One region of the Halanaerobium hydrogeniformans genome, then DNA from elsewhere that is predicted to be linked to it. Evidence: riboswitches for the same ligand, from Rfam matches in the RefSeq annotation. Region 1 holds a riboswitch; the other holds the start of a gene.

Evidence for each region. Region 1 has a riboswitch for magnesium ahead of mgtE (magnesium transporter). Riboswitches for the same ligand answer to the same signal wherever they lie in the genome.
Region 2: linked by a shared signal. The riboswitch ahead of HALSA_RS12470 (MgtC/SapB family protein) and the one ahead of mgtE (magnesium transporter) in region 1 are both predicted to bind magnesium.

The regions. Positions count from the first base shown of each region.
Region 1 covers NC_014654.1:762,687-767,859, forward strand. The annotation lists gene HALSA_RS03360 (xylulokinase) at 1-132, shown strand, start outside; gene HALSA_RS03365 (nitroreductase family protein) at 315-1,079, shown strand; gene mgtE (magnesium transporter) at 1,076-2,440, opposite strand; M-box (ykoK) riboswitch at 2,597-2,765, opposite strand; gene HALSA_RS03375 (hypothetical protein) at 2,898-3,137, shown strand; gene HALSA_RS03380 (aldo/keto reductase) at 3,246-4,073, shown strand; gene HALSA_RS03385 (hypothetical protein) at 4,104-4,409, shown strand; gene HALSA_RS03390 (FAD-dependent oxidoreductase) at 4,488-5,173, shown strand, end outside.
Region 2 covers NC_014654.1:1,647,544-1,652,716, forward strand. The annotation lists gene HALSA_RS07500 (LCP family protein) at 1-471, opposite strand, end outside; tRNA gene HALSA_RS07505 (tRNA-Leu) at 675-762, shown strand; gene HALSA_RS07510 (TapB family protein) at 1,199-1,774, shown strand; gene HALSA_RS12470 (MgtC/SapB family protein) at 1,869-2,591, opposite strand; M-box (ykoK) riboswitch at 2,733-2,902, opposite strand; gene HALSA_RS07520 (leucine-rich repeat domain-containing protein) at 3,008-3,838, opposite strand; gene HALSA_RS07525 (YibE/F family protein) at 3,859-5,037, opposite strand.

The sequences.
Region 1 (5,173 bases):
GAAATTGATGGCTATGGAGAGCTGAGAGAGAACTTTAAAATAACTAAAAGCTTTGAACCACAGAGTAGATTGAAAGATCATTATCAGCAGAAATATGAAAATTATATTCAGTTGGTAAATAAGATTTTTTAGTAATATCTACTGAAAAATTTTATATTCAACTAAAAAGCTCCTGCATATGCAGGAGCTTTACTGATAATATTAAATAAATTCAATTTGTAATTTGCTTTTTTAAGTCATATAATTAAGCTGAAAACAGGCTGAAATTTAAATTTTTTTAACTCAAATGATCTTTAAATAAGGAGCTGAAAAAAATGGCAGGAAATAATATAGAAGAAAAACTTTATCAGAGTATTTTTAAGAGAAAATCGATTAGAAAGTACAGCCAGGAGCCTTTAGAAATGCATAAATTGAATCAGATCAGAGATTTTTTAGCCAGCAGATCAGGACTCTATTCAAACATAGATGTAGAGAGCAAAATTGTTTCCGAAGATAAAATCAGCAGTCTGCTGCCGATCAAAGCTCCCCATTATCTTGTCTTTTTTTCTGAAGAAAAAGACGGGTATTTGCAAAATGCCGGTTTTATACTTCAGCATTTAGATCTTTATCTTTCTTTAATTGGTCTTGGTAGCTGCTGGTTTGGACTTGCTAAAGCAAAAAAAGAAATAGCTGAGCAGTCTCAGCTCAGCTATGTAATAACTCTAGCCTTTGGTGCGGCTGAAGAAAAGCTTTATAGAGAAAATAAAGCAGAATTCCAACGCAAAGAGCTTCAAGAGTTAAGAGATAAAGATATTCATGATGAGCTGATTGAAGCTGCCAGGCTTGCACCTTCAGCAACCAATAATCAGCCCTGGTATTTTAAAGTCTCTCAAAATAGGATAGATCTTTATTTAGAAAAGCCTAACCTTTTAAAAAAGATATTTTATCAAAAAATGAATCAAATTGATATAGGTATTGCAGCAGCTCACTTAAAGTTAGCTGCCACTCACTATAATAAAGATGATAAATTTTTATTCAACTGTCCAAAAGCAGATCAATTAGTTGATTATCTTTATCAATTTTCTTTAAAAGTTAATTAAAGCAGATGGCCTAAAAATACATTTACCAAAAAGAAGTAAATAAATAGGCCGGTAATATCTTTAATGGTTGTGATAATCGGGTCAGAACCTGCTGCCTGATCAAAACCTAATTTAACCAGTAAATAGGGGATCATGAATCCGAGTGCAGTAGCAATAGTAATTGTAAAGGTTAAAGAAAGCCCTACAACAATACCAAGAGCAGGCATCTGCTGCCAGAGGGCTGCAATTATTCCTGCTGCTAGGCCCAGTAATGCGCCCATGCTTAAACCTACCTTTACCTCACGCCACCAGTGCTGAAAAAACCTGCGGACATTGATCTGGCCTAAAACTAAGGCTCTAGTAAAAATTGTTGATGACTGAGTACCAACATTACCACCCATATCCATGATAACAGGGATAAAAATTGCCAGGGCTGCAATTGCCTCTAAACTTGCTTCAAAACCTTCAATCACCAGGCCGGCCAGCATACCACCGATTAAGGTGATAATTAAAAACGGGAGCCGAACCTTCCAGACATCCATCATTGAACCTGAAATCAATACTCTACTCCGGTCTGTTTCATCTTCACCAAAACTACCAAAACCAGCTTTATTTAAAATATCCTCTGTTGTTTCTTCTTCAAGTACATCCATAGCATCATCAAAAGTAATAATTCCAACCAGCCTGTTTTCTCTATCTACTACAGGAACTGATAAAAGATCCTGGTGCTGGAGAAGTCGGGCAACCTCTTCCTGATCAGTATAGGTATTTACAGAAACAGGATTATCATACATTATATTTTCGATTTTTTCTTCGGGATCTGCTATTACCAGAACTCTTAAAGAAAGAACACCTTCAAGCTTTCTCTTGCTGTCAAGGATATAGATCGAATATATAGTTTCTTGATCGATCCCCATTTTTCTGATTTGTTTTAAAGCATCTTCAGCTGTTATTCCTTTTTTAAAGGCAACATAATTGGGGTTCATTATCCGACCTGCTGTTTCTGGAGCATATCCTAAAAGTTCTGCTATTGTGTCTCTTTCTTTTTTGCTAAAAGAGTTCATGATCCTTTTGGCAACTTTCGCGGGTAGTTCATCTAATAGTCTGGCCCGGTCATCAAACTGCAAATCTTCCATTAGTGCAATAACTTCATCTTCAGCAAAATTATTAATTAAATCTTCCTGGAAATTAGGGTCTAATTTTTCAAATACCTCAATTGCAAAGTCTTTATTTAATAATCTAAACACAATGACCTGATCATTTTTTTCTAATTCACGCATCAGTTCAACTATTTCTACTAAATTCAGCTGATTTATTCTTGCTTTCAGCTGTGTCATCTTCTTTTTATCAATGAGATGAGTGATTTCTTCATAAAGTGACATTTTAATTCCTCCTCAATCTTTATTTTTTTAAATTTTATAAGTGTTTGATCATCATCATCAGCCACTTTTGTATCACCCCCAATTAAAATTATTGCCAGGAAAAAGAAAAAGGCTCCCTAAGGAGCCTTGAATAATCAAGATAATAATTTTTAGATTAATTTTACTCCTCATCCTGGCTTTAGCACTATATGACGTAGATTAAAAATCAATCAGCTGCATTGGGTAGGCCTTATTCCGACCGTACCTGTTATACCCATTGGCGTCTCTGGACGTTTTTGGGCAGCAGCCTATATTCATATAGGAGCCTCACCTAACAAGTAATATTTATTTTTTTTAATATTAACACACAATTTTTTTGCTGTCAAGAAAATATTAATTTTTATCTTCTCCAGGTAGATGATATAATGAAAAAAATGAATGAATATTTGTGTAAAACTTTTAAGGGGGCTAATAAATTATGAGAAATGACTGCTGCTGGTGTGGAAAAGATACGACTGGTGGTCCTGTGTTTTCGCTGTCTGCTTCTTTTAATGAAAAGGGTCAAAGTCTGACTGAAGAAGAAGGTTATATTAAAGACTTAAAAACAAGTGATGGTAAAGAAGTCTGGACGATGATTACTGGTGAAAAATCACCTGCTAAAAAAATGGACAGGATATGCTCTTTATGTGCTGTTCGAATAAATGTGCTAGTGAGTTAAAAGAAACTCTTAAAGAAGAAAAATCATTTCTGGATTCCATTTCTTTTTTCTAAAAAACTAAAAATAGTTAATTATTTCTCTTAAAAAGATAAAAGGAGATGGTAGTTGATGCTTAAAGAAAAAAAATTAATAACAGGTGATAAAATACCAGAGATAGGATTTGGAACCTGGGATATAGCAGAAGAAGATGTTGGTAGAGCAGTTGAGATGGCTCTTGAAGCTGGCTATAATCATATAGATACAGCTGAAGGCTATAAAAATGAGGAGGGAATTGGCAGAGCAATTAAAGATTATGATCGCGAAAAATTATATTTAACCTCAAAGGTTCTGCCTAAAAACCTCTATTATGATCAATTGCTTGAGGCTGCTGAAAGATCAATAAATAAATTAGGTGTTGATTATCTAGATCTCTATTTAATCCACTGGCCTAATCCGGCTGTTTCTTTAAGAGAAAGCCTGGCAGCTATGAATAAACTTTATCAAAAAGGGTTAGTAAAAAGCATTGGAGTCAGCAACTTTTCTATATACCAACTAATGTTTGCTTTAAAAATAACTGATGTTCCGATTGCTGTTAATCAGGTAGAATTCCACCCCTATTATTATCAAAAAGAATTACTGGAATTCTGCAAAAATAATGATATTGTTGTGACTGCTTCTGCACCTTTGGCCAGAACAAAGGTTTTAAAAGATGAGCTCATTAAAAGTCTGGCTCAAAAATATGATAAATCAGCTGCTCAGATAGTACTGAAATGGGAACTCGCTAAAGGAGTTGTTCCTTTACCTAAGTCTACTTCTGCAGAGCATATAAAAGCTAATCTTGAATTATATGGATGGGAGATTGAACAAGACGACCTTGAAAAAATTGATCAACTTGAACAGCAGAAAAAAGTATATATGATCAGTTTAGATAGTGAAACCTATGGTATTAATGCTTAAGTATAGATAAAAAATAGAAATGAGGTATTTATGAGAAAAGAATGTACTATAAAAGCACTAAATTATGATAAAGAAATCGAGGCAACTATTTTTGTCGAATTAAAAGGGGAATGTCTTTGCTGGCATGGTTATGGAACAAGTGAAGACAATTGGGAAGAGGAAGAAGTATTTGCTACAGATCATGGAAATCTTTCCCTAAAATCTGTTTCTGCAGCTAATTATAATTATGAAATCGAAGGACTAGGAGAATTTAAGGTTGAGCTCAAGTGGTGTGATTCTTCCGAATCCGAAAAGGATATTGACTTATCATCAATGGGCCAACAGATAGATTTTTAAAATTTAACAAAAAGTTAACAGAGAAGATATAGTTTGTTCAGCTCAATTATGTTAATATTATTTTAAGGAGCTGAGAATATGAAAAAAGAAGTTGTAATTGTTGGAGGAAGTGATGTAGGAATTAGTGCTGCTCTGCGGATCAGAGAGCTTGATCAGAGTCTTAGGCCTTTAATAATAGCTGATAATAAATTTCCTAATTTCAGTATCTGTGGGATTCCCTTTTTCCTAGGGGGAGAAGTAGAAAAATGGCAGGATTTAGCCCATAGAAAAGAGAGTGACATTAAAGCGGCTGGAATAGATTTGCTTTTAGAAACAAGGGTAGAAAAAATTATACCTGAAGAAAATAAGCTGCTGGCAGTTAATGAAAATGGGACTCAGGAAATATTTTATGAGCAGCTTGTTCTGGGTACAGGTGGAATTAATATTGAACCCCCGATTAAAGGTCTAGAATTAGATGAGGTCTTTTTTATGCGCTGGATGGATGATGCGATTAGTTTTGATAATTTTACCAAAGCAGAAAAGCCCAAAAAAGCTGTTGTTGTTGGAGGCGGCTATGTTGGTCTTGAAATGGCAGAAGCTCTGATCAACAGAGGTTTAGAAGTTACCCTGGTAGAATTTTTAGATAGTGTTTTGACAACAGTAAATGAAAATTTTAGAGAGAAAGTTAAAGCAAAACTTGAGGAAAAAGGTGTTAAAATAATAGTTAATACAGCTGTAGAAAAGATCGAAAAAACAGAATCAGGGTTAAAGGTTTTAGGTAGTGA
Region 2 (5,173 bases), 880 kb from region 1:
AAAGTCCCTGGACTTTGCCTGAGCTACTTTAGTGTTTAATTCTCTAAAATCAAAATCTTTTAAAGCTCTATTTTGATATTCCATAGTCTCATCAACTGTCTCGATAATAATTACTTCCTGTTCAGGTCTAATTTTAACTATCATAATTGAGTTAGCTTCAACCTCATCAAGTTCTTTATCATCTGTATCATCTAAACCAACAAATAATATATCTAATTCCTGTTCAAAAGTAGTATCATTTAAATTCATCAAACCCAACAGTCTGTCAATTAAACCTGGATCTTCTTGAAGTTGATCTCCCCCAACAATTAAATCATCATCTACAGGTTCTATTCCTCTTTCGAGATAATAACCTGTATAAGCAATAAATAAAATAAGCAGAGCTATTAAAGCAATCCCCAACCATTTGTATTTATTATTTTCTTTTTGATTTTCTTCTTTTTGATTATTTTCTGGATTTTTTTCTGCCAATGTAATTGACCTCCCTATTAATGAACTCTTGTCTCTATAAATTATATTCGTGATTATTAGCTTAATTCCTGCATATTTGGGCATTCTTAATGATTTTATCTACTTTCGATATCTTTAGACAAATTTTTAAAATTAATCAACAGGAAATTTCCAATTTCTATTGACAAAGAAATAATTTATGGTATAATTTATAATTGTGATGAGCCGAGGTGGCGGAACTGGCAGACGCGCAGCGTTGAGGGCGCTGTGGGCATTTTGTTCGTGTGGGTTCGAGTCCCACCCTCGGCACCATTTTAATTTAATAAGTTAATTTCCCCCAAGTTTACCCTGGTAGTGCAGGTTTCTTGGGGGTTTTTTGTTTCTAATGTAATTGATCTTTTAAAATAAATCACTATTCAAAACTATCCTGTAATTCTTCTTCAAGTTCATCGACTCCTTCTTCAACTTCTTCTCGCATTTCTTCCTCGGTGGTTGGATCATCATAGCCTTCTTCTGATCCTCCACATCCTGCTAAAGAACCAATATTTTTAAAGCTTATACAAATTTTGTCTTTTCTATATATTTTGAATTGAGCTATCTCCCCTATTCTTAACCGAATTTGATTGTAATTTTAGTGCTGCAAGCTTAGAATTAATATGATAAGATTATATTAACTAGCAAAGTATGATTTTATATTTTAATCTATTTTTAGGAGGAGATTAAAATTTATAAGAAACTTTTAATTATTTTGTTGATATCATTAATTATCGGTGGATGTGTCCCTGATGAAAGAGAAACTGTTAATTTAAAAGCTTATTTACCATTACAAGAAGGAATGACATATAATTTTACTGGTGAAGGACCAATTCATCCTGGTTTGGAAAGAGAAATTATGTTCACAGAAAACTCGTATGGACAGATTTTAGATAAAGGTACTGGTACAAATATAGTTTTAGTTTATAAAGTTGAAGAAAATCGAATAGTAAAAATATTTGCAGAAGCCGAATTTTATGACGAAAATAATTTAATTAAAAAATTAGAAGAGGAAGCTGAAGTTCAAGAGGTGATTTTACAACTACCGCTTGAAGAAGGTGCTACCTGGGAAACAAATGATAAAAAACGACGAATTGTTTCTACCGATAAAGTTATAACTGTACCTGCTGGAACATTTTATGATGTGATACAAATAAAGATTACTTCTCTTAATCAAGAAAATAACAATAAAAGCTATCATTATTATGCTAAGAACATCGGTTTAATCAAACAAAAGACTATTGGAGAAAATTTCGAAATTACACTTGAATTAGAGTTTTATGGGCTTTAAGTCTTCTCCCTGTTTTACTGCATAATTTAAAGCTTGCATTAATTGCTCATCTAAAATTATGATCTTTAGTTTCTTTTTAATTTAAATATTACATTTAGCTACTTTCTTCTCTAGCATTATTCGCTTTAAAATCAGTGCTAAACTCATCTATTTCTAATTCTATATTATCTATCTTTTTATGCTTAGAGTACTTAGCTATCAAATCATATAACATTTTAACATCTATCCCTTTGATTTGTAGATAAGCAGTGATTTTTAAAACATCATCTTGAATAAAATTACTGGATATATGCTTTATATTTCCACCACTCTCTTTAGCTATTTTTTCTAAACAAGACGTCCCTTCTCTTAAATCAGAATCATTAAATATAATAGTAATTTTACATTCAGAATCTCTAAAATTATTATGTTTACCAACAAATTTTTCCTGGAAATAACGCAAGCCAAGATGAGAAATGAGTACAACAAGAGCACCTATAATAGCTTCTTTCAAATATCCAGCTCCCGCTAATACTCCTGTAGCTGCACTGCACCATAATGTAGCAGCGGTATTTAAGCCACTAATGCTAAATCCTTTTTTTATTATAACACCTCCACCAAGAAAACCAATCCCAGAAACTATTGAAGCCCCAACTCTAGTCGGACTACTTTCTTCTGGAAACATCATTGAAAATAGAACATATAGTGCTGCTCCCAAAGCAACTAAAGTATTTGTTCTAATTCCAGCCATTCTTTTGCGCCATTCTCTTTCGACACCAATAATAACTCCAGCCATCAAAGCTACCAAAAGCCTTATAACAAATTCCCAAATTTCCATATTACTTCCTCCCTACTATTACCAAAGGTATATCTCAAAAACTTATTTTTATCTATGATACATTGAGATACTTCTCTTTCACCTACCAAAAAAAAATAAAGAACTCACAAGGAGTTCTTTACTAACAATGATTAACTATCAGCACCCAACTCCTCGTCTAAGCTTTAGCACTGTATGACATAGACTATATTAGTCAGCTATCTTAGATAGGCCTTAATTCGGTCTGCTATCTGTTCTACCCATTGGTGTCTCTGGACATTTCTGGGCAATAGCTTATCTCCATACAGGAGCCTCACTCAACAATTGGATATATAAATTTTCTATTCTATATTATATATATATTAGAAGAATATGTCAAGAAAATTTAATTTTTTTGTTTTACATAGATTTTTACAAATATATAACTCAATTGTTAATCAATACATCCTTCTATACAGTAACTGGATATTTCGATCCAGCAGAATATTAATATTTTCCATATCTTCTGATCCTTCACTATAGTCAAGATGGTTTCCCTCAAAATTAATAAAATCACCCTGACCTAATCCTTCATTTTCAACTAAAGGTGAGATATCAGAAACATTATTATAGCCAAAAGATAAAATTTCTAAAGCAGCAATTTCTGCTAAAGGTGAAATATCTTCTACCTGATTATGAACAAAAAATAATTCTTTTAAATTATCTAATTTAATTAAAGGTGAAATATCTTTAATTTGATTCCGATCTAAAATTAGTCTTTCTAAATCTTTTAACTTAGCAATTTCACTAATGTTGGTTAACTGGTTATTACTTAAATTTATGCTCTTTAAATTACTTAATTCTTTCAATGGAGAAATATCATTAATTCTATTATCTCCTAAAGTTAAGACTTCTAATTTATCTAATTCAGCAAGTGGGGTTATATCTGCTATATTATTGCTTTGTATATTTAATTCTTTTAAATCTTCTAATTCAACTAAAGGTGATAAATCTTCTATCTGGTTTTGACTTAAAATTAGCGTTTCTAATGCTACCAAATTGTCTATTCCTTCTAATGATTCTATTCCTTTGCTTACAGCATGCAGTTCTTTAATATCTTTAATTTCATCTTGATAAATTGCACCTGATGATTTATCTATGTTTTCTCTAACTGCCGCTTCTAAATTAGGATCTTCAAATTCAGCTTCTTCTCCCCTCATAATTCCACATCCTGAAACTAATAAAACTATTGATAAGCAAGCAATTAAAAACAATAATTTTTTCCTCATTTTCTCACCTTCTTTTGAGTTTAATCTTCTTTTTTAGAAAAAAAGTAATCTTTAATGCCAAATAAAGAGAAATCTGTCTCTATACTATAAATCCAGGCTGCAAAAATGGTAGTAATTGGTGCTACTAAAACTATGCCTATACTGCCAGTTAATATTCTTAATATCTCTGATACAATCAATCTCAAATTCATTATTCTGACAAAACTTGCTTCTCTAGTCATAAAGGCCATAAATAAAGTCATATAACTACCGATATATGCTAATAGTAAAGTGGTTGTCATTGTCCCGATTACCGCACTTCCAACATTAAAGCCCGATTTTGCTAATTCGAAAAAGCTAATATCCGGTTTTCTTAACTTGATTTCTTTTATAGTTGCAGCCATATCCATCGCTATATCCATTGCTGCCCCAGAAGCACCTATAACTACAGTAGCAAAAAATATATCTCTTATATTTAAATGCATATAACCAGCAAATAATACCTCTCCTACATAAGGAACAGAAAGACCATCTAAGGCTAAACGATTACCAAAAAAAACTACTACTCCAATGGTAATAAACAAACTGCTGACTGTCCCAACAAAAGCTGAAATACCTTTTTTGGTAAAACCGGCAATTGAAAAAACAATTAAGGCAGATAAAATTACCAAAACGAAACCAGAAAAATATAAAGGGTTTAAGCCATCTAACAAACCTGGAATTAGTAAATTCCAGATTATATATACACTTCCTGCAAAAGAAATTAAGGCTCTTAAGCCAGTATAACCAGCATATAATAATAACAATAACATAAAAAAAGCCATTAATATAAACGTCCAATTTTGCCTATAAACATCTAGAGCTATTGCTCCTGCTATTTGACCCTCAGCAGTTTCAAAAAGGCCTACTATAATTTCTTCACCTTCGCTGAAACTATAATCCCAGGCTAAACTACCTACTAACTGATTAGTGGCTCTAATTTGTTGACCTTGAAATTTTCCATCTTTTAATTCTACTTCAACAAATTGATTACCAAATCTAGTGATTCCGCTTCCCTGTACATCTCTATCATCTGTTTCTAAAACGACCCCTCTAGCTTCTCGACTAAATTCTTCATCACCAGGTCGATGGAAATAAAAACCGGCTAATATAGCAATTAAGATTAACCCAATAATTAATGATATCATTCTCTCTTTATTTAAAAGCAGCTTTTTGCTCATCAAACCCCTCCAATATTAGCAGTTATATGTATTGTGAACCTCTCCACCTAAATCAAAACCAAGATTTAGAGGGAGCTTCTAACTGCTTCATATAGATTAAAGTTCAACCTATATTACTAGGTCAGTTTACAAGATG